Polyangium spumosum: one gene and its partner. The main gene of each other region encodes a partner of the protein of the gene in region 2 in a complex. Links are inferred from orthologs where the notes say so. Each region holds a gene or a part of one and is shown on either strand. Other genes may lie near its edges.

Evidence for each region.
Region 1: the proteins of prmC (region 2) and prfA are in contact, whole or in part, in a crystal structure (PDB 2B3T), measured with the Escherichia coli proteins. The link is inferred for Polyangium spumosum from one-to-one orthologs.

The regions. Positions count from the first base shown.
Region 1 is NZ_WJIE01000005.1:450,154-460,789, reverse strand. Bases 1-2,945 are described here. They hold prfA (peptide chain release factor 1), read right to left. Parts: upstream 2,047-2,945; coding sequence 955-2,046; downstream 1-954. Other genes in these bases: GF068_RS19265 (DUF1385 domain-containing protein), read right to left, coding at 2,063-2,945; GF068_RS19275 (hypothetical protein), read right to left, coding at 380-958; GF068_RS19280 (histidine triad nucleotide-binding protein), read right to left, coding at 11-349. In the rest of the region: more of GF068_RS19265, read right to left, coding at 2,946-3,178; rpmE (50S ribosomal protein L31), read right to left, coding at 3,279-3,491; molecular chaperone DnaK, read left to right, coding at 3,826-5,730; GF068_RS19250 (serine/threonine-protein kinase), read right to left, coding at 5,823-7,694; GF068_RS19245 (hemerythrin domain-containing protein), read right to left, coding at 7,768-8,190; GF068_RS19240 (hypothetical protein), read right to left, coding at 8,251-8,745; GF068_RS19235 (transglutaminase-like domain-containing protein), read left to right, coding at 8,831-10,636. UniProt on the Escherichia coli protein: Peptide chain release factor 1 directs the termination of translation in response to the peptide chain termination codons UAG and UAA.
Region 2 is NZ_WJIE01000006.1:593,839-604,528, reverse strand. Bases 7,632-10,630 are described here. They hold prmC (peptide chain release factor N(5)-glutamine methyltransferase), read right to left. Parts: upstream 9,580-10,630; coding sequence 8,683-9,579; downstream 7,632-8,682. Other genes in these bases: GF068_RS23335 (phosphomannomutase/phosphoglucomutase), read right to left, coding at 9,576-10,630; GF068_RS23345 (DUF4272 domain-containing protein), read right to left, coding at 8,012-8,686; GF068_RS23350 (hypothetical protein), read left to right, coding at 7,632-8,010. In the rest of the region: lpxC (UDP-3-O-acyl-N-acetylglucosamine deacetylase), read left to right, coding at 3-836; GF068_RS23390 (hypothetical protein), read right to left, coding at 844-1,500; GF068_RS23385 (hypothetical protein), read right to left, coding at 1,522-1,851; GF068_RS23380 (family 1 encapsulin nanocompartment shell protein), read right to left, coding at 1,932-2,741; GF068_RS23375 (encapsulin-associated ferritin-like protein), read right to left, coding at 2,745-3,146; GF068_RS23370 (hypothetical protein), read right to left, coding at 3,217-3,582; GF068_RS23365 (hypothetical protein), read right to left, coding at 3,570-3,926; GF068_RS23360 (ZIP family metal transporter), read left to right, coding at 4,041-4,925; GF068_RS23355 (radical SAM protein), read right to left, coding at 4,858-7,212; more of GF068_RS23350, read left to right, coding at 7,243-7,631; more of GF068_RS23335, read right to left, coding at 10,631-10,690. UniProt on the Escherichia coli protein: Methylates the class 1 translation termination release factors RF1/PrfA and RF2/PrfB on the glutamine residue of the universally conserved GGQ motif, i.e. on 'Gln-235' in RF1 and on 'Gln-252' in RF2.

The DNA of each region.
Region 1 (10,636 bases), on a different replicon or contig from region 2:
CTCGCTCGGATCAGCCCGGCGGCCAGGCGAGCGGCCGACCGCCGAGCACGTGGACGTGGACGTGATGCACGGTCTGGCCTGCGTGCTGGCCGTGATTGACGACCACGCGGAAGCCCGACTGCAAGAGCCCCGCGTCCTCGGCCACGCGTCGCGCGGCGACGAGCAGCTTGCCGAGCACGAGCGCGTGCTCGTCGGTCACGTCGCCGATCCCCGTGATGTGCTGCTTGGGGATCACGAGGACGTGGATCGGCGCCACGGGGTTGATGTCGTGGAACGCCACGAGATCATCGTCCTCGAGCACGATCCGCGCAGGGATCTCTTTCTTCGCGACCTTGCAGAAGATGCACATCTCGTCCTCCCCGGCTGCCCGAAGCTCGCCTTATCGCTCGGTCGCTCCCTCGGGTAAAGAAGAAAGACCGGAAGGCGCGGGGGAAGGCGCGCAGGATTCCGATGGATCGTGTTCGTCCGGATCGTCCGCCTCGTCGAGGTCCGAACCTTCGTCCACGGCGAGCGGATCACCCGCGCCGAGCGCGGCGAGGTCGGGCGCGAGCCTTCGCAGCGCGTCCTCGATACGCGCCCTCGCCGGATCGTCCTCGCCGAGCGGCGCGAACATCGTCTCGTCCGGCGACGCGGCGGGCGCGCGGCGCGAGAGCGTGTACCGGACGATCGCGAACTCGAGCTCGGAGAGCGTCGTCGTGCGGCGCAAGTTCAACGAGGGCACGACGTACGTGAAGCTCGCGCCGCCGCCCTCGTGTTCGTCGATCGCGACCACGTGCCCGCGGCGCGCGGGATCTCTCTGCGTGACCTCGGCGATGACGCTGCGCAGGAGCTGGGCGCGGCGGCGCACGCGGGCCGCCGCGGGGTCGGTGTAGAGGGCGAAGAAGCGGTTACGCGCGTACGTCCCCGGGACGAGCACGAGCGCGACGAGCAGCGCCTCGAGGTCGGGCCGCGGGATCATTCGGCCACGACGGGGCGTGCCTCCGCGCCGCCCTGCTTCAGGAGCTCGGCCTGGCGATGGGTGCGCAGCGCGGCGAGCAGCTCGTCGAGGTCGCCGTCCATGATGCGGTCGAGCTTGTGCAACGTGAGGCCGATGCGGTGATCGGTGACGCGGTTCTGCGGGTAGTTGTAGGTGCGGATCTTCTGCGACCGCTCGGCCGAGCCGACCATCGTGCGCCGCTCGGCGCTGAGTGCGTCATCCTGGCGCTGGCGCTCGATGTCGAGCAGGCGGCTCTTCAGCACCTTCAGCGCCTTCGCCTTGTTCTTGAGCTGCGAGCGCTCGTCCTGGCACTTGACGATGAGCCCCGTGGGGATGTGGCGGATCTGCACCGCGCTGTTCGTCGTGTTCACGCCCTGTCCGCCGGGGCCGCCGGAGGCCGCGATCGAGATGTCGAGGTCCTTGTCCTCGATCTTCACGTCGACGTCGTCGGCCTCGGGCAAGACCGCGACCGTCGCCGTCGACGTGTGGATCCGGCCTTGCGCCTCGGTCGCGGGCACGCGCTGCACGCGGTGCACGCCGCCCTCGTAACGCAGGTGCGAGTAGACGTCCTGGCCCGTGACGAGCGCGATGACCTCCTTGTACCCGCCGGCCGAGGCCTCGCTCACGCTGAGGATCTCGACCTTCCAGCGCTTCGTCTCGGCGTACCGGCCGATCATGCGGAAGAGGTCGGCCGCGAAGAGCGCCGCCTCCTCGCCGCCCTCGCCGCTGCGGATCTCGACGATCGTGTTCTTCGCGTCGGCCGGATCCTTGGGCAGGAGCAGGAGCTCGAGCTCGTGCGCGATCGTGTCGCGTTCGGCCTCGAGCTCGGGCAGCTCCGCGCGCGCGAGCTCGCCGAGCTCCGGGTCGCCGAGCACCTCGCGGTCCTCGGTGATGCGGCGCTCGATGTCGTTGAGGCGCGCGAACTGCGCCACGACGGGCTCGAGCTCCGTGCGCTCCTTGTTGAGCTTCTGCAGCTTCGCGTGATCGGCGAGCACCTCGGGCGAGCAGAGCAGGTGCTCGAGCTCCCGGTAGCGCCGCGCCACGGCTTCGAGCTTCGTGATCGGCAACATGGGGGGTAGGTCCGGTTCAGACGCGCGCGCCGACGTAGCCCGGGTCGGCGAGCAGCTGACCGTAGTCCGGGAAGACGCGGTCGGGCACCTCGGCCGGCGCGGTCTGGGCCGCGGCTTCGCGCCAGAGGGTCGCGCGGAGCGACGCGAGCGCCACCTCGAGCTGCGCGGGCTCGGGCTCCGCGGTCGTGATCTTCTGGACGAGGAAGCCCGGCCAGAGGAGCACCTGCAGCGGGCCCACCGTGCAGAAGCGCGCGAAGAAGCGCTGCAGCTCGTACGTGATGGCCGCGATGAACGGCAGGAAGGGCAGCTTCATGAAGAAGAAGCCCACGCTCTGCGCGAGCCGCCCGCCGGGGATCGTCGGCAAAAACGCGCCGATGGCCGAGAAGACGAGGATCGACACGAGCGCGACCATCACGAGGAACGTGGTGCCGCAGCGCGCGTGGAGCGTGGTCTTTTTGGCCGCGTTCTCGACCGTGAGCTCTTCCTGGGCCTCGTAGGTCGAGATCGCCTTGTGTTCGGCGCCGTGGTACTGGAACACGCGGCGGATCTCGGCGACCTGCCGGATGAGCAGCATGTAGCCGACGACGATGAGGAGCTTCGCCGCGCCCGTGAGGGCCTGGAAGCCGGGCGAGCTCACGTCGAGGTCGAGCTGGAAGAGCTTGTTGATGCCCTCGGCGCCGGCCTGCGGGGCCGCGACGAACAGGCCGATGGCGAACAGGATCGAGATGAACCCGAACCCGCCCGCGCCCTTGCTGCCCGAGGACGGCGCCGCCTCTCCGCCCGAGGTCACCATCGAGAGGATCGGGAGCGACAGGGCCGTGAGCACGTTGCTCGCCGAGGGCGGCTTCTTGCTCTTCGGCTTGTCCTCGTCGTCCAGGTCTTGCTCGTAGAGATCGGCCGACCAGCGCAGGGCTTGCGAGCCGAGCTTGAGGGACTCGACGACGGTGACGACGCCGCGCACGAGCGGCCAGGTGCGCGGGCCCTGGGCGAGCGTGGGCGCGGCCCGTTCACGGACCACGAGCTCGCCCGAGCGCCTTCTGCACACGATGGAAAGCGAGCGGGGGGATCGCATCATGACCCCCTCGATCACGGCTTGCCCGCCGATGTACGGGCGCGCGACTTCCTGGCTCATCGGCAAGACTCTAGCGCGGGAAGTACCCGAGTGGGAGGCGCCCCCCCGCAGAGCGGGCGCCCCACGGGGGGGAAGCCGCGGAACGGGAATTCCGCGGGTTTCAGGTCGCCTTTTGCGTCTGCGCGTACTTCTTGCGGAAGCGGTCGACGCGACCGGCGACGTCCATGACCTTCGCCTTGCCCGTGTAGAACGGGTGGCACGCGGAGCAGATGTCGGTGGTGAAGCTGCCGCGGGTCGAGCGGGTGGTGACGACCGAGCCGCAGGCGCAGTTGATCGTCGACATGACGTAGTTGGGATGGATGCCTTGCTTCATGGCGCGGTCCTTCCTCCGAAGAAGGGCCGAGCCTCTTAGCATGCACCTCCCCGAGATCGCAAGGGACGGGATCGTTTCCGGGCGGGTTCTTCCAGGACGGCCGGCCCCGGGCATGGATTTTTCCGAGTTCTGCCAGCGCTTCCGTTGACGTGAGGGGGCGTGTGGTTACTTTCGACCCCGAAGCGACCCGCGAAGCCGGAGCGACTCAGAAAACAAGAAGGATTTCAGAGGGTTCCGGCCCATCCCGCTCGCGTTTTCCCAGGCAGGCTCTTCCCGGCCGCTCTGCCTCGCATGCGCCGAATTCCGTGCGCGACGTCTCGGAGGAAAAGTTTCCATGGGCAAGATCATCGGCATCGATCTCGGCACGACGAACAGCGTTGTCGCGGTGATGGAGGGCAAGGAGCCCAAGGTCATCGTCAACGAGGAAGGCTCGCGGATCACGCCTTCGGTCGTCGCGTTCGACGACAAAGGCGAGGTGCTCGTCGGGCAGATCGCGAAACGCCAGGCCGTCACGAACCCGCTCAACACCATCTACTCGGCGAAGCGCTTCGTCGGTCGCCGCTTCGAGGAGGTGACGGAAGAGACCAAGCGCGTCCCGTACAAGGTGGTGAAGGGCAAGAACGGCGACGCCACCATCGAGCTGCGCGGCAAGCAGCACTCGCCGCCGGAGGTCTCGGCGAAGGTCCTGCAGAAGCTGAAGAAGGCGGCGGAGGACTACCTCGGCGAGAAGGTGACCGAGGCGGTCATCACGGTCCCCGCGTACTTCAACGACTCGCAGCGCCAGGCGACGAAGGACGCCGGTCGCATCGCCGGCCTCGACGTCAAGCGCATCGTCAACGAGCCGACCGCGGCCGCGCTCGCGTACGGGCTCGACAAGAAGAGCGACGAGGTCATCGCGGTCTACGACTTCGGCGGCGGCACGTTCGACATCTCGATCCTCGAGGTCGGCGACAACGTCGTGCAGGTCATCTCGACGAACGGCGACACGCACCTCGGCGGCGACGACGTCGACCACCTCGTGATGGATTGGCTGGTCGCCGAGTTCAAGAAGGACACGGGCATCGACGTCTCGAACGACAAGATGGTCGTGCAGCGCCTGAAGGACGCGGCGGAGCAGGCGAAGATCGAGCTGTCGAACGTGCAGGAGACGACGATCAACCTGCCGTTCCTCACGGCCGACGCGTCGGGCCCGAAGCACCTGCAGAAGCCGCTCAGCCGCGCGAAGCTCGAGCAGATGATCCGGCCGCTCATCGAGCGGACGATGGAGCCCGTGCGCAAGGCGCTCTCGGACGCGAAGAAGACGCCGCAGCAGATCGACGAGGTCGTGCTCGTCGGCGGCTCGACGCGTATCCCGCTCGTGCAGGAGACGGTGAAGAAGTTCTTCGGCAAAGAGCCGCACAAGGGCGTGAACCCGGACGAGGTCGTGGCCGTCGGCGCCGCGGTCCAGGCCGGCGTGCTCTCGGGCGACGTGAAGGACCTCGTGCTGCTCGACGTCACGCCGCTCTCGCTCGGCGTCGAGACGCTCGGCGGCGTGATGACGGTGATGATCCCGCGCAACACGACGATCCCGACGCAGAAGAAGGAGACGTTCTCGACGGCGACCGACAGCCAGCCCTCGGTCGAGGTGCACGTGCTGCAGGGCGAGCGCACCGAGGCGCGGTACAACCGCACGCTCGGCCGCTTCCACCTGGAGGGCATCATGCCGGCGCCGCGCGGCGTGCCGAAGATCGAGGTGACGTTCGACATCGACGCGAACGGCATCCTGAGCGTGCACGCGAAGGACATGGCGACGGGCAAGGATCAGCGCATCACGATCACGGCCTCCGGCGGCCTCAAGGAGGACGAGATCCAGCGTATGGTCCGCGAGGCCGGCGAGCACGAGGCCGAGGACAAGCGCCGTCGCGAGGAGATCGAGCGGCGCAACAAGCTCGACAACCTCTGCTACACGATCGAAAAGACGATCGCCGACAACAAGGACAAGCTGCCCGAGAGCGACGTGTCCGCGCTGAACGGCATCGTGGCCGAGGGTCGTCAGGCGATCGAGAAGCAGGACGACGCGGCCGTGCAGGCCTCGCTCGAGAAGCTCGAGAAGGAGATGCACCGCATCGCGAGCGTGATGTACGAGAAGGCCGGTCCGCAGGGCGGCGCCCCGCCCGGTGACGGCGGCGCCCCGCCCCCGCCCGCCGGTGGCAAGGGCAAGGACGGCGTCATCGACGCGGAGTTCGAAGAGGGCTCCTGATCCGTAACCGCGAGGTCGCCCCGGCCAAACCCGCCGGGGCGTCCCCACCAAAAACCCCGCAGCCGCTCTCCGCGGCGCGGGGTTTTTCTCTTTTACGGCGCCGGAGGAACGTCGCTCGGCGGATCCGGAATCACGATCGTCCCGTCGTCCGGCGGCGGCTCCGGCTGCTTCGCCGTCGCGGTCGGGGCCGACTTGGTCGTGGTGTTCGGGGCGGCGGTCGTCTTCTTCGTCGTCGGACCCGACTTGATCGGGCCCTTCTTCGTGGTGGGCGCGGCCGTGGCGCCGAAGCTCGCCGTCGGCGAGGGGACCTCGACCACGGGCGGCGGCTCGATGTGCTCGGGCGCGGGCGGCGCCGAGGCGGCCGGCACCGGGCTCGGCGGCAGCATGTTCGACCGGATGACCATGTACGCGATGCCGCCGGCGGCCGCGACGAAGAGCAACGCGACGAGCGTGAGCGTGCGCTTGCGGCGCGCGCCGTCGATCTCGGGGGGCGCCGAGATCCGGTCGCCGCTGTCGACGCCTGGCGCCGTGATGGGCGCGGGGTGCCTCGGGATCGCCGCTTGCGTGGGCTCCTGGGCCGGGACCGAGGCTCGCGGCGCGGGCGCGTCGAGCAGGCCCGCGGGCAACACGGGCGCGCCGAGGTCGGAGGTGAACGGGTTCGGCGTCGCGCTCACGCGTTGCGCGGGCGCTGCCGCGGGCTGCGGCGACGGCGCGGCGGGTGGCGCGTGGATGCCCGACGAGAGCTTCGTCGTGGGCGCGGGCGTCTGCGCGGCGGGCGCTTTTGCGACGACGCCGGGCGGTGACGTCGAGACGACGACCGGCGGCTCTTCGTCGAAGTCGAATTCGAAGTCGTCGATGTCCTCCGAGACGGGTCCGCGCGCGCCTGTGTCGAGCACTTCGACGTCGGCGGGGTCGAGCACCTCCGTCTTCGCGCGCTCGACGCGCGGGGGCGGCTTCGCGGGGGACGCGGTCGCGCGTGGGGGCAGCGCGGGGGCCTTCGTGCTCTTCGGGATGCTCGGGGGCGCCGGCATGCCCGGCGAGGACGCGGGCGCGACGGGCGGCGGCCGGATGGAGATGGGCCGCGGGGGCAGCTCGCCGCGCATCGCCTCGGGCACGGAGGCGACCACGCGGGCGAGGTTCTCGGCGAGCTCGCGCGCGCTCTGGAAGCGCTTGTTCGGGTCCTTGTCGCAGGCCTTCGCGAACCACGCGTCGAACTGCGGCGGCACGCCCTTCCAGACCTTCGACGGGACGGGCGCCTCGGCGACCGAGATCTTGATCAAGAGGTCGCCGACGCCCTCGCTGTCGAAGGGCAACTCGCCCACGACGCACTGGTAGGCGATGACGCCGATCGCCCAGAGATCGGTGCGGAAATCGATCTCGGAGATGCCCTTGACCTGCTCGGGGCTCATGTAGTGCGGCGTGCCGATGAGCGTACCGACGTTGGTCCGCTGCATCGTGGCCTTCGCCGGGTCGGTCACCTTGGCGACGCCGAAGTCGAGCACCTTCACGACCTCGTCGTCCTCGTTGTTGCAGAGGAAGACGTTCTCGGGCTTGAGGTCGCGGTGGACGATGCCGGCGGCGTGCGCGCGCGCGAGGGCGCGGCAGACCTGCGTGATCACCTTGGACGTCTCGCGCAGGGAGAGACGACCACGTTTGTTGAGGCGCTCGAAGAGGTCTTCGCCGTCGAGCAGCTCCATCACGATGAAGGGCTGACCTTCGTCGATGCCGTGGTCGAGGATCTGGACCACGTGGGCGCTGCGGAGCTGCGCGGCGGCGGTGGCTTCGCGCTTGAAGCGCTCGAGGGCGTCCTCGCGTTTGGCGAGGTCCGGGTCGATGAGCTTGACCGCGACTTCGGTGTTGAGCGCGAGGTGGTCCGCGATCCACACGGCCCCTTGCGAGCCCTGCCCGAGGGGTCGGACCAGCCGGTAGCGGGTGCTGAGGACGCGGCCTGCCTCGAGGCTCATCAGGAACCCACAGAGTACGTGGCGGCCAGGGCAGATGTCGAGATCCGCAGCTCGCTCTCGGTGCGGATAGGTTTCACCCCGCGGTCTCCTTCATGAGGTCGCGCCACGCTTCGTAGGTGAGCTCGGGGTAGATGTAATCTCCCTCGAAATTCGTGTGGTGCAGCATGCGGCGCGCCACGTCGAAGATGAGTTGGCTCACGTCGTCACCGGGCCTCGCGGCCGCGAGCTTTTCGGCGTCTTCGCGGATCATCGCGTGGTGACGCAGCGCGACTTGCACCTCGGCGCCGAGGCCGCGGCGGTCGAGCTGCGGGAAGACCGCGCGCTCCTCGTATGCCATGTGCCGCTCCATCGGGCCCTTGAGGAAAGCGACGAGGCTTTGACGCTCCGCGGAGGCCGCCTCGCGCGACTCCTGGGAGACCTTCATCAGCTTGCTCGCCATCTCGCGCGCGCGGTCTTCTTCCTCGAAGAGCGTCGCGAGCATGCGGTCGTATTCCATGTCGACTCTCTGGACTAAATCAATTTGCCGCGAGGGTCGAGAGGCGAGAGCGAAACGTGTTCAGTTCTCGTCCGCGGCGTCACGGGCCGCTTTTTTCTTCTTTTCTTCGGCCTCGGCGCGGGAGCGGGCGATCGCGGCCAGGCGGCTCGTGACGCCGTGGGCGACCGTGGAGAGGACCTGCTTCTCGAGGCCCTTCGGGTCCTTCGGGTCGCCGCCGAAGGAGACGCGGCTCTTGGCGCTGGGTCCGCCCTCGACGCGGCCGATGACGGTGCAGCGGATGCGCAGGACGTCGCCCTTTTTCTCGACGACGTACTCGGTGATCTTCGCGCGGAGAGCGACCTTGCCGGACTTGCCGAAATCGGCCTTGCGGCTGGCCTCCTTGAGGAGGCCGCGCAGGGTGCGGGCGATCCGATCGCCGTCTTTTTTCCCTTCCGGGGCGTCGACGCGGGTCCACTCGACCCGGGCCTTGCCCTTCGCGAAGGCGCTCTCCGCGGGCGCGAGCGAGGCGGTCAAGGCGAGCGCGAGGGCGACGACCAAGCGAGAGACGCGGCGCATGCGCGCAGGCTAAAGGCGCGCCGCGGCGTGGGCCAAGAAGAGGGACTCGCTCCCCCCGAGCGACCGCGCTATGCATCGAGTACCCATGGAAAGGTCTTCGATCGCGCAGGCCATCGGCGAAGGAACACGACGTCTGCGCAGCGGAGCGCCATGGAGGCGAGGCGTCGCGTGGGTGATCACGCTCGGGCTCGTCTCGGGCACGGCGCTCGCGCAATCGCCCGGGAAAAAGGCCGATCCGGCGAAGGACAAACCCGCCGCGCCGCTCCCCAAGGCGCCTCCACGCTGGACGGCGGCGCAGCCGGATCCGATGGTGGATCTCGCGCTCCAGCGAGCGAGGGCGGGCGGGCCGGACGCGCTGGCGGGGCTGCTCGTGGCGACGACGCTCGACGAGCGCGCGTCGCTCGGGAAGGTGCGCCAGGGCCTGCGCGTGGTGGCCGCGTCGAAGTCGCCGGTCGCAGGGGACGCGCGGGCGCTCGCGGCGTGGCTCTCGCCGAGCCCGGCAGGGCGCGCGTGGACCGGATCGAAGGTGATCGCGTACGACCTCGCGCCGGATACGACGGGGCTCGTGCGCTCGATGGCGATCCTCGGGCCGTTCCAGGACAAGGGCGAAGGCATCCGCGACAAGGAAGGCCCCGAGGCGCCGGGGCAGAAGTTCAATGACGTGTCGGCGCGTCACTCGTGGGGCGTCTACGACGTCGCGTGGCGGCGCATCCTGCCGCAGTCGTCGACGTGGCGCGGCGTCCCGCTCGACCTCTACATCCACCCGCGGGCCGAGAGCTGCACGTACCTCGCGTCGAAGGTCGTCTTCGCGAACCCGCCCAAGGGCCAGGCGCAGAAGCCCGTCGTCGTGCGCGTGGCGTCGACCGGCAAGGTGCGGCTGCTCTGGGACGGCGCGGACGTCGCGATGAGCGAGGAGGTGCATCCGCGCCTCGTGCTGGATCGGCTGGCCGCGCGGATCGAGCCGACGCCGGGGCCGCACCTCGTCGCGGTGAAGGTCTGCTCGGGCGCGACCTCGGACGAGGGTCGCGTGCGCTTGCGGTTCACGGACGAGGCGGGCGCGCCGATCACGGTGTCGTCGTCGTCGGACATCACGAGCGTGGTGTTGCCGGCGGTCGCGGAGAAGAAGGGGGCGAAGAAGCAAGCGAAGGTGGACCCGGCGAAGGAGGCGCGGGTTCCTGCCGAGATCAAGCCGCCGAGAGGCGTGACGCGCGTGAAGACGCAGCTCGAAGCGGGGCTCGACGTGGGCGCGAGCCCGACGCCGGAGGTGGCGCTGCGGGCGGCCATCCTGCGCACGCTCGGCGGCGCGGAGGACGCGCGTTCGCCGCGCGCGCCGGGGCTGCTCGAAGCGGCGCTGCGGGGCAAGGAGACCTCGCCCGACCTGCTCGCGCTCGCGGGGTACGTCTCGCCGTTCGGCGCGGAGCGGAGCGAGCGGCTGAACCTCGCGTTCGAGCGCGGGAGGGCGTCGAAGGACGAGGCGGCGGCGGGGTTCGCGCAGCGGCGGCTCTTCGAGGCCTCGCTCGCGGCGCGTTACCCGGACTGGGCGATCTCGCGGGTCCGCGAGGCGCCGCTCGCGCAGGCGACGGACCTCGAGGCGCGGCTGCTCAAGATCGCGGGGCGCTCGCACATGGGCGCGCAGGGCGCGTACCGGGCGCACCGCGACGAGCTCCTGGCGATGACGGGCGAGGGCCGCGGGCGCGCGCCGACGGCGGTGTGGGCCGAGCTCTCGTCGGTGACGCGCGCCGATCCGCAGACGGCGCTGCTCGCGGCGCGCAAGCTCGTCGAGCAACGCGCGGGCGCGCGGGACAGCCGGTACGTCGCGGCCTTCCGGGCGCAAGGCGGCGCGGAGCTCGAGCGGGCCGCGGCCGAGAGCTTGCCGCATCAGCGATCGGCG
Region 2 (10,690 bases):
CAATGGTCGACAAACGAAAAACGCCGGCGGACGAGGTGGTGATCGCGGGGCGAGGCCTGCATACGGGTGAGGTCGCCGAGGTGCGCATTCGGCCCGTCGCGCCGGGCGAAGGCCGCTTCTTCGTGCGGATGGATCTGCCGGACGCGCCCGTGATCCGGGCCCGCGCGACGTTCGTCGCCGATACGACCCGCTCGACCACGCTCGCGAATGGAGACACGAAGATCAGGACGCCGGAGCATTTGCTCGCGGCGCTCGCCATGATGGACGTGGACGACGCGCGAATCGAGCTCACGGGGCCGGAGGTGCCGATCCTCGACGGCTCGGCCCTGCCGTGGGCGGAGGCGCTCGCGCGGGTGGGGCTCTCGGCGGCCTACGCGCCGCGGCTCGAGACGACGCTCGAAGCGCCGATCTGGATCCCCTCGATGGAGGGCGGGTTCGTCGCGGCCGTCCCCTCCCCCGAATTGCGTTTTTCCTGTGGAATCGCGTTCGACGCGGCGCCGATCGGCGAGCAATGGTTCTCCTTCGTCGCCTCACCCGAGCGATTCTTGCGAGACATCGCCCCGGCGCGGACGTTCGGCACCCTCGCGGACGTGGAGATGATGCGGGCGCGCGGGTTGCTCGCGGGGGCAAACCTCGATGTGGGGATCGTTTGTGATCAGACGAGGTGGCTGAACGGCCCGCTGCGCTTCCCGGAGGAGCCCGCGCGCCACAAGCTGCTCGATTTCGTGGGGGATCTGTCGCTCGTCGATCCGCTGCCGCGGGCGCATTACCTCGCGTTCAAGGCGGGGCACGCTTTGCACGTGCGGCTCGCGAGGCGGCTTTTGGAGGGCGGGTAGCCGGGCGTCAGGCGTCGGGATCCCGCAGCAGATAACCCGCCATTTCATCGATCAGCGGGATCGCGTCCGGCTCGCTCGCCTCGGCGACCTTGCGGGCCGCGTCGAGCGCGCGCCGCGCCGTCTTCACGTCGTTCGTGGCCACGCAGAGCTGCGTCGTCGCGAGCAGCACGGGCAGGAGCGCGGCCGGATCCTCGGCGAGCTCGGCGGCCATGCGGGCCCGCGGCAAGAGCGCGCGCGCGCCTTCGATGTCGCCCACGGACAGCGCCGCCACGATCTTGTTCGAGAAGAGCACCGCGCGCTGGACCGGATCCTCGGCTTGTCGCTCCAGGTCGTCCGCCGACATCGAGGCGAGCCGCTCCATCTCGAAGGCCTGCGCGAGCCCGGCGCGCAGCCGCCCGAGGCCCTCGACGTGCTCGGGCAGGTTCGCCGCCTCGGCGTCCTTCTGCGCCCGATCGAGCACCAAGAGCGCCTCCTCCCCGCGCCCGAGGCTCGCCAGCGCCCGCGCCTCGAGCGCCCGCGAAGGCGCGAGCAGGTCGGGCGTCGCCGATAACGACGGCTGGAGCGCCTTCACCCGCGAGAGCGCGTCCTCGAATTGCCCCGCCCCGAGCTCGTTCGCGGCGAGCGCGAGCGCGCTCCGCGGATCGTCCGTCCCTTCAACCGTCATGACAAACCTCTCCGTGGCGCCTCAGCGCTCCTCCGCGGGCCGCCGGGAGGGCGGCACGTAATGGGTCGAAAAACCCTTTTTTTCGAGCCAGGAGGCGAGCAGCTCGCCCCGCTTCGGCTCCTCGAGCCCCGACTCTTCGAGGCCGAGATCGACGGCGACGCTCGCCATGAGCGAGCAGGGGTGCTCGCCGGGCGCTTGCTTCGCCTTCTCCGTCTCCTCCTTGCATACCCGGAACACCGCCTCGTACTTCTCGAGCGCCGCCTTGGCCTTCGCTTCCTTCGAGCAGCCGAGGGCGAGCAAGGGGAAGGCGAGGACGAGCGCGGGGAGGGCGCGCAGGGAGCGTGTTTCCATGGTCGGTGTTCCTGCCGCGCGGGCGGCGGCGCACCGTACACGAGGGTGGGGCGAAACGGAAGGGGCGGGCCCGATCGAGATCAGCCGCGACGCAAGACCACGGCGGCCTGCGGCTCGATCACCCGGAAGGTGAACGACTCCGTGAGGAAGAGCTCGACCTTGTTTTTCTCGTGATACGTGTATCCGATCGAGAGGTCCTGCCCCACCGTCAGCTCGAAATCGCCGCCGCGCACGGAGAGCAGCACCGCGCCGGTGAGCGCGGGCGCCCAGACGACCGGGTGATCGATGATCTGTCGCTCGATGCGCTTCAAGATCGGATACCCGTCGTCCGAGCCCGCCGCGAGCTCGTCGTATTCACGCGAGCCAGCCACGAGCACGTACGGGCCCGTCACCCCGGCCGATCGCAGGACCTCCTTCGCCTGCACGACCGCCGCGGGGAACGCCGTGACGGACGGGACACGCACGGGCGGGTGCGGGCTCTTCTGCACGATGCCGGGGATGTCGCCCTCGGCATAACCGTGGAAGATGGCGCCGTCCTCGACACGCGCGATCCGCTCGGCCGCCTGCACCACGGCCGAGAGGTCGACGTCCGCCGCCCCGCGCGCGACGGCGTCGAGATCGGGGAGGTCGAGCACGATGGGCGTCCGGAGCTCGAGCAGCGGCTGGGACGTGCGTTGCCCGATGGTCACGCCGGGGACGGGGCCCTCGCCGAGCGGCCGGAGCCGGCCCGTGTTCCGCGCGGCATATCCCCAGCCGAACGGGCCGCGAAAATCGACGAGCTTGCGCGCCGCGAGGCTCAATTCGAGGACGCGCCGCGCCTCGGCGTCGATGAGCTCGAACGCCTCGGGCAGGATCGGAGCGAGATTGCGGCGAAGCAGATCCATGGCCATGGCTCACCTCCCCTTCAAGCTGCCGATGCCGAGCCCACGACCCGAGCCCAGTTGAGGCCTCGCGGGCGCCGCCGCCTTTTCGTCTTCGCCCCCGCCCTCCCCTCCTTCCGAGCGCTCCTCGATCTCGGTGATGGGCGCGGTCTTCAACAAATACGTGCGGATTTTTTCGTCGAATAACGCGTCTTTCCGGCGAATCCATTCGAGGTTCATCATGGCGTGCTCGATCTCCTCCTCGCGGTTGTGCAGGAGGACGGCCTCGAGCTCCGGGTCGGTCGTGACCTCGGCGCGTTGCGCATACCAATCGATGGCCTCGAGCTCTTCGATCAAAGACCAGATCGCCCGGTGCATCTCCCGGGCGCCAGGGGACAGGACGTCGTATGGCTCGTGATAGGTCTCGCTGCCCATACCCCTGGGATGAAGAACCCGCGCGCGAGGTCGCGGAGCGTCGAGGGCGAAGGGCGCGCAGGCGGGCCGGTCAGTAGTGCATACGCGGCGCGCCGGGCTGCGCTTGCCCGGCTCCCTGCTTGACCGCATTCACGAGCAGGAAGATCGACACCGGCACGAGCACGGCCGCGAGGACGTGCATGCCCATCGTGAGGACCTGCAAGAGCGTGAACAACGTCCCGAAGCCGAAGTAGCTCAGGGCGAAGCTCAGGACCATCCGCACGAGGGAGGCGAAGGCCGTGAGCGCACCCGCGCCCGCGAGGGCCAAACCCGCGCCCCCATGCGCGCGCCGCACCGTGCCGAGACCCACCACGACGAAGGCGACCCCGAAGAGGATCGTGATGCCCGTGGACGCGAAGCTGAGCAACCCTGCGCCGAGCCCGCTCATCCCGCCCATGCCCCACCGCCCTTCTGCTGCCGCGCCTCGGCGAGCTTGTACGAGGCGAACGCGACCCCGCCGTAAAACACCGTGCCCGTCCCGAGCCAGATCACGGTGCCGAGGGCGTTCCAGATCATCATCGAGTCGTAGTCGGCCTTCACCGTCATCGCGTCGAGGAGGATATCGAGCCCGAGGCCGAAGAGCCGCACGCCGCCCGCGCCCGCGAAGATCAAGCCCGCCGTCTGGTTCACGGGCCGCACGAGGGCGAGCCCCAGCACGAGCACGGCGATGGCCACGAGCACGTACACGCCCGTGCTCATCACGCCGAGCAATGACAAAAAACCACGTTCTGCCGAGTCCATCCGCCCTCCTGCGCGCCTCCAACGAACGGGCGCGACGTTACAGGTGACCAGGACACACCACGAGGAGCAAGGCTCTCGACCGGACCCGCCCGAATTCATGCTACGACGCGCCGCGTGTCTCTCGCCGCCGGGCTCGCCGTCCTCGCGCTCGCCGTCCTCCTCGGCGGCCTCGCCGCGATCTGGCGTGACCACGGGCAACGCGTCATGCCGGGGCTCGGGACGTTCGCGATGGTCGGCTCGGCCGCGATCGCGCTCTTGCACCTCCTGCCCGAGGCGATCGCCGACGCCGGATGGCTCGCGCTCGGCGCGGCCGTGGCGGGCTTCCTCGTGCCTTTCCTGATCGAGCGGCTCGTGGCGCCGCGCCACGCGCACGCGCACGCACACGGGCACGGGCACGCACACACGGACGGGCCGGCGCTGCTCGTGGGGTACCTGGCGGTGCTCTTGCACCAGGCCGGCGAGGGCACGGCCGTCGCTTCGCTCGCGCGCGCAGCGGAGCTTCAGCCGACGCTCGTCCTCGCGATCGCGGGGCACACGGTGCCGCTCGCGATGGTGGTGGCGATCCAGGCGCTCGAGCACGTCGAGGGGCCGAAGAAGCGGGTCGTCGCGGCGCTCGCGCTCGTCGGGTGTGTGGTCGCGACGGCGTGCGGCGCGGTGTCGCTCGACCTCGTGGGCGAGGAGCGGCTCGCGGCGGTCCGGCCGTGGCTCGTGGCGTCGGTGGCGGGGCTCCTGCTGCACGCGCTCACGCACGCGCCGAAGGTGGGCGACGAGAACACGCGCAGCCGCGTGACGGAGATCGTGGCGGGCCTCGTGGGTCTGTCGATCGCGCTCGTGAGCCTCGAGCCCGACGGGTGGGTGCTGCACCTCGGCTGGCCCGTGCGGGTGCTCGGCGTCGTGCTCCTCGTCGCGGCGGTGGTGGTGAAGGGCCTCGTCAGTGGCGCGCGAACGGTCGCGGAACATCCGCTGCGATCGGACGGACGAGATCCTCGGGCCGGATGAGCCACGTCGGCTCGGGGACGTCCTCGAGCTCGTAGAAGCCGCCGCAGAAGACCTCGTGCGGGCACGCCTCGCAGACGGGCTTCTTCACGCGCCGCTCGCGCAGGTACTCGAAGAGGTTCACCTCCTCGTTGTTCACGAAGAGCATGTGCCGCTCGAGCTTGAGCATGTCGCCGAGGAGGAAGTCCTCGTAGCCGGGCATGAAGCAGAAGGGCAGGTTGATGACCTGGATCTTCATGCGATCGCGGAACGCGTCGATGGTCCGTTTCGTCTCCGCGGCGGCGGCGGCCGTGTCGGGGCAGACCGAGCTCGTGGCGCGCCCGAAGGGCGTGAGGAACTGGATGTTGAACCAGCGCAGGCCGAGGTCGAAGACGAGCGCGGCGACGTCGAAGAGCTTCTTGTGGTTCGACTTCGTGAGCGTGATGTTCGCGCCGAGCTCGACGCCCGGCGGGGCGAGGCGGACGAAGTTCTTCACGCCCGCGACGGTCTGATCGAAGGCCTCGGCGACGCCCACGTTCTGCGCGTGGGTCTGCGCGTCGGGGCCGTGGATGCTCGTGAGGATCGAGGTGACGCCGGAGTGGACGAGCTCTCTCGCGTACGCCTCGTAGCTCGACATGCGCGCGTTCGTGGTGACGTTGACGCGCTCGTAGCCGATGCGGCGCGCGAACTGGACGAGGCGGACGAGGTTCGGGTTGAGCGTGGGCTCGCCGCCGTCGAAGTCGAGCAGCGTGACGCCGAGCTTGCGGTACTTCACGAGCAGCTCGCGTTGCCGATCGAGGTCGCCGTCGAACTGCGAGCGCGTGCCGGTCGCGCAGAAGGTGCAGCGGTTGTTGCACTTGTAGGTGACGTTCATGATCACCTTCTTCGGCCCCTCGGAGGCCCGGATGCGCTCGTCGAACGTCCACTTGAAGCGGCGCAGGTCCTCCTCGGTGAAGGCGTCGGTCGCGATCGTGGGCACCTGCTGGAAGCGCGGGCCCCAGTCGCTCACCACGGGCAACGCGCGGCCCTTCTTTTTGGCCTCGGCGCCGAGGCGCGTGCCGGGCAGCGGCGTCGCGAACTGCACGCTCGGGAAGGCGCCCGTCTGCTCGAAGAGGTCGAGCGCGAAGGCGAGCGTGCCGTTGATGTCGCGCTTCGTCTCGCCGGGCAGGCCGATCATGAAGTGCACGAGCATCGGCAGCTCCGCCTGCTGCGCGAGCCGGGCCGCGGCCTGGATGGCCGAGAGGTCGAGCTGCTTGTCCACGACCTCGTCGACGACCCTCTGCACGCCGCTCTCGGCGCTCACGCTCAGCGTGGTCATGCGGCCCTTCATGGCCTCGACGTGACGCGCAAGGACGTAGTCGGCGCGGACGCCGTTGGGGATCTCGAAGCCGAGATCGTGCTTCTCGAGCAGGTCGAGCACGGCGTCGAAGTGCCGCTCGTTCACGTTGACGAGCTCGTCGAGCAGGTGCACGCGACGCACGCCACGCGCGGCGAGATCACCGAGGAGGCGGTCGAGGTAGGCGGGCGCGTAGCGGCGCTGGGTCTTCGGCCGGACGAGCTCGCCGTCCTTGCGGGCCGTGGGGTTACTGGAGCAGTGGACGCAGCGGTAGGGGCAACCGCGGCTCGTCAGGACGGGCGCGCTCTTGCCGCCGATCGGGAAGGCCCAGTGGGGCCGGCCGAGGCCGCGGATCGTGGCCTCGTGGAAGGCGAAGTAGGCGGGCAGATCGACGAGGTCCCACGCGGGCAAGGGCAGATCGTCGAGGCGCGGCGGCTCCTCGGGGACGAGGGCGAAGGGCTCCTTCGGCGGGCCTCGCCGGACGAGGTCTTCGAGCACGCGCGCGAGCACGCCCTCCGCCTCGTAGCGGATCAAAACGGAGACCTCGGGGTAGGCGGCGAGGATCTCGTGCGAGGGGACGTCGACGACGTGCTGGCCGCTCTGGTAGAGGTCTGCCAAGACAAGGGGACGATCAGGACGATGCGCGGCGAGATCAGCGAGGAGCTTCGCGAGCAGTTCGTCGCGCGAAGGCGGCCGATGGAAGGGCGTGTACGCGACGAGCACGACGTCCGTCTCGTCGGAGACACGCGCGAGGACCCGGCCGAGCGGCGCGCCGAGGAGCACGTACCCCGGGTCGTCCTCGCGGCTCGTGAGCGTCGCGCCCTCCATCGCGAGGGCGTCGACGAGGTCGACCTCGAACCCGGCCTCGCGCAGGACGGCGGCCGCCTGGAGGGCGCCGAGGTCGGCGAAGTACGGGTAGTCGATGAAGTCGCGCGAGACGCGGATCGGAGGGAAGACGATCGCGATGCGGGACATCGGCCGTATCGTATAAGGGAAGGGCTCCGCATGGCGAAGGTTGTTTCCCCGAAAAAAGTGGCTGCGTTGTCCATCGCCCTGCTCGCGCCGCTCGCGTGGGCCGAGCCCGCGAGCGCGCAGCAAGGTCCACGCGGCGGCCGCAGCACGACGGACGCCCAGGCCGAGGCGAACAAAGAGCAGGCCGGCGTCCGCACGCTCGGCACGAGTGGCCTCGAGGACGAGAACGACCCGACGATGCGCGAGGTGAAGCCCGAGCGGCGGAGCAGCTTCACGTTCGGGATCGCGCTCGGCGCGTCGCTCGGGAGCGTGTCGGGTTTCCCGAACGATCCGACGAAGATCGGCCTCGCGCGGTACTACACGGACACGGGCGTGGGCGCGGGCTTCGGCGGGCGCGCCTGGATGGGCGTGGCGCTACGGGATTTCTTGACGTTTGGCCTGACGTTCGGGTCGCTCGGGATCGACGCGGGCGAGACCGTGATGTTCAGCGGGATGGTCGGGTTTCACACGGAGGTCTTCCCGCTCTACACGCTCGGCGGCCCGCTCCGGGACCTCGGGCTCATGGTCGAGACGGGCGTGGGGACGGCGATCGTGACGCCGCCCGACGACCAGGACACGCTGCTCGTCGACGGAGGTTTGACCTCGGCCCTCGGGCTCGGCGTGTTTTACGAGGGGCTCCGTTTCGGGAAGAAGCTCGGGATGGGGCCGTATCTCTCGTACGATTACATGTACGGCAATTCGATCCGCGGCGGGGCCTTCGTGCTCGGCTGGCGGACGGCGCTGTATCCGCGGCACAAATGAGCTAACCGCGGACGAACACCTCGTCCCATTCTTCCTCGCCCAGCAGCCACTCCAGCGCTTTTCGTCGCTCCAGGATGACGTGCGGCTGGATCTTCCCCGGCAAGCTCATGCGCTTGCGGGCCGCGACCTCGAGCCCGCGGTGCAGGCAACGGGCGAGGTCGCAGGCGGAGAGGACCTCGTCGTGGCGGCGCAATCGGCTGCGCTTGCGCAAGGCGCGGACGTCGCGGGCGTCGTCGAGCTCGCCGAAGATCATGGCGAGCTCGGGGCCACAGATACGCGCGTAATCGAGGGCGCGAAAGAGCGAGGTCGCCCAGCCGAGCGCCCAGAGCGCCTCCATGCGGTCGAGCAGGCCCGCGGGCACGTCCTCCGCGCGCCCCTCGAGCACACGCGCCTCCGAGGGCGAGAGCGCGCCCGTCACGCCGATCTCGTTCACCCAGTCGAAGGCGACCTCGGGCGGCATGCCGGAGGCGCACGCGATCACCGCGTCGAGCGCGAGCATCCGGTCGACGACCTCGTCCTTGTCCCGTAAAACCCCGCGGTCCGTGAGCAGCGGCAAGCTCACGTCGGCCGGATACCCGAGCCGCCGCGCCATGAAAAGCGAGCGCTGGCGGATCATACGCAGCGCCTCGGCATCCACGGGCGCAGGCCCCGGCGCGCGTCCCCCCGGCGCCCTCATGATTTGCCTCGCCATACGGCCGATACGACCCGCTCGTGCCCGCCGAGGTCTCTTCGGGTCTCGATTTCGGAAAAACCCCGCTCGGCGAAGAGGGCAGAGACGTCGGGCGCCTGGCCGGCCATCACCTCGACGGCGAGCACGCCGCCCGGGGCGAGGAAACGCGGGGCCTCCGCGGCGATGCGGCGGAGGAGGTCGAGCCCGTCCGCGCCCCCCGCGAGCGCGAGCCGCGGCTCGAAGCCACGCACGTCCACCATGAGCGTGTCGATCTCCGCGTCCGGGATGTACGGCGGGTTCGCCGTGACCAGGTCGAAGGCGACGTCACGACCTTCGAGCGCGGCGAAGAGATCCGAGACGCCGATCGCGCAGTTCGTGGCCCCGAGGCGCACCACGTTCTCCCGCGCGACCTCGGCCGCGTCGGGCGAGAGGTCGAGGCCGAGCACGCACGTCGTCGGACGCTCACGCGCGAGCGAGATCGCGACACAACCCGAGCCCGTGCAGAGGTCGAGCACGCGGGCCGAGAGGTCGAGGTGGCGCGTGCGCTCGAGCGCGACCTCGACGAGGGTCTCGGTGTCGGGGCGCGGGACGAGCACGCGCTTGTCGACGCGGAACGGCCTGCCATAGAACTCGCGCACGCCGAGCAGATACGCGATCGGCTCGCCGCTCCTGCGACGCACGAAGAGCTCGCGGTACCGGGTGAGCTCGGGCCTGGCGAGGGGGCGCTCGGCGTCGACGATGAGCTTGATGCGGTCGATGCCGAGGACGTGGCAGAGCAAGAGCTCGGCATCGAGGCGCGCCGACGGGAACCCGCGCTTCTTGAGGTCGTCGACCGCCCACGCGAGCACGCGGCGGATCGTCCACGTCTCGCCCGCCGCCTCGCCACGCGTCGCCGTCACGTCTCTTCGCCCGCCTTGGCCGCGCGGCCGATCGCCGCGGCGACCACGCCCTCGACCTCGCGCCGGATCTCGTCGCGCCGCTCGGGCGTCCTCGCCTCGAAGCGCAAGACGAGCACGGGCTGCGTGTTCGACGCGCGGCAGAGGCCCCACGCGCCCTCGCCGAAATCGAAGCGCCCGCCGTCGATGTCGAGCACGGGCCGCTCGGCGCGGTAGTGCTCGACCACGCGGGCGACCACGGCGAACTTGATCGCGTCGGGGCAATCGACGCGGATCTCGGGGGTGGCGAAGGTCTCGGGCACGTCGGCGAGCAGCTCGCGCAAGGTCTTGCCCTCGGCCGCGACGATCTCCACGAGGCGCACCGTGGCGTAGATCGCGTCGTCGAAGCCCGGCCAGCGGTCCGCGAAGAACATGTGCCCGCTCATCTCACCCGCGAGCAGCGCGCGTTCTTCCTTCATCTTCGCCTTGATGAGCGAGTGCCCCGTCTTCCACACGAGCGGGCGTCCGCCGTGTTTCTCGATGTCGGCGTAGAGCGTCTCGGAGCACTTCACCTCGCCGAGGATCGTGGCGCCGGGGTGCTCGCGGAGAAGGGCGCGGGCGTAGAGCAGGAGCAGTTTGTCCCCCCAGACCACCTCGCCCGTCTCGTCGATCGCGCCGATCCGGTCGCCGTCGCCGTCCCACGCGACGCCGAGCGTGGCGCCCGTGGCGAGCACGCGCTCGCGAAGCGCGGCGAGGTTCTCGGGGACCGTCGGGTCGGGGTGGTGGTTCGGGAAGGTGCCGTCGATGTCGCAATAAAGCGCCTCGGGCGAGAGGCCGAGGGCGCCGAGGGTCGCGACGCCGAGCGGGCCAGCCGCGCCGTTGCCCGCGTCGATGACGAAACGAACGTCGGTGCGGGCGAGGCGGCTCGATTGGCGCACGGACGCGATGTACGCGTCCTCGACGCGGGTCTCCGTGCGTTTTCCGCGCGCCGGCGGCGGCTCCGCGCGGGCAGCGCCTTGCTCGATGAGATCGGCGAGGGCCTGGATGTCCTTGCCGTAAAACGAGCCCTTGCCGCGCATCATCTTGAAGCCGTTGTCGGGCGCGGGGTTGTGGCTCGCGGTGATCATCACCGCGC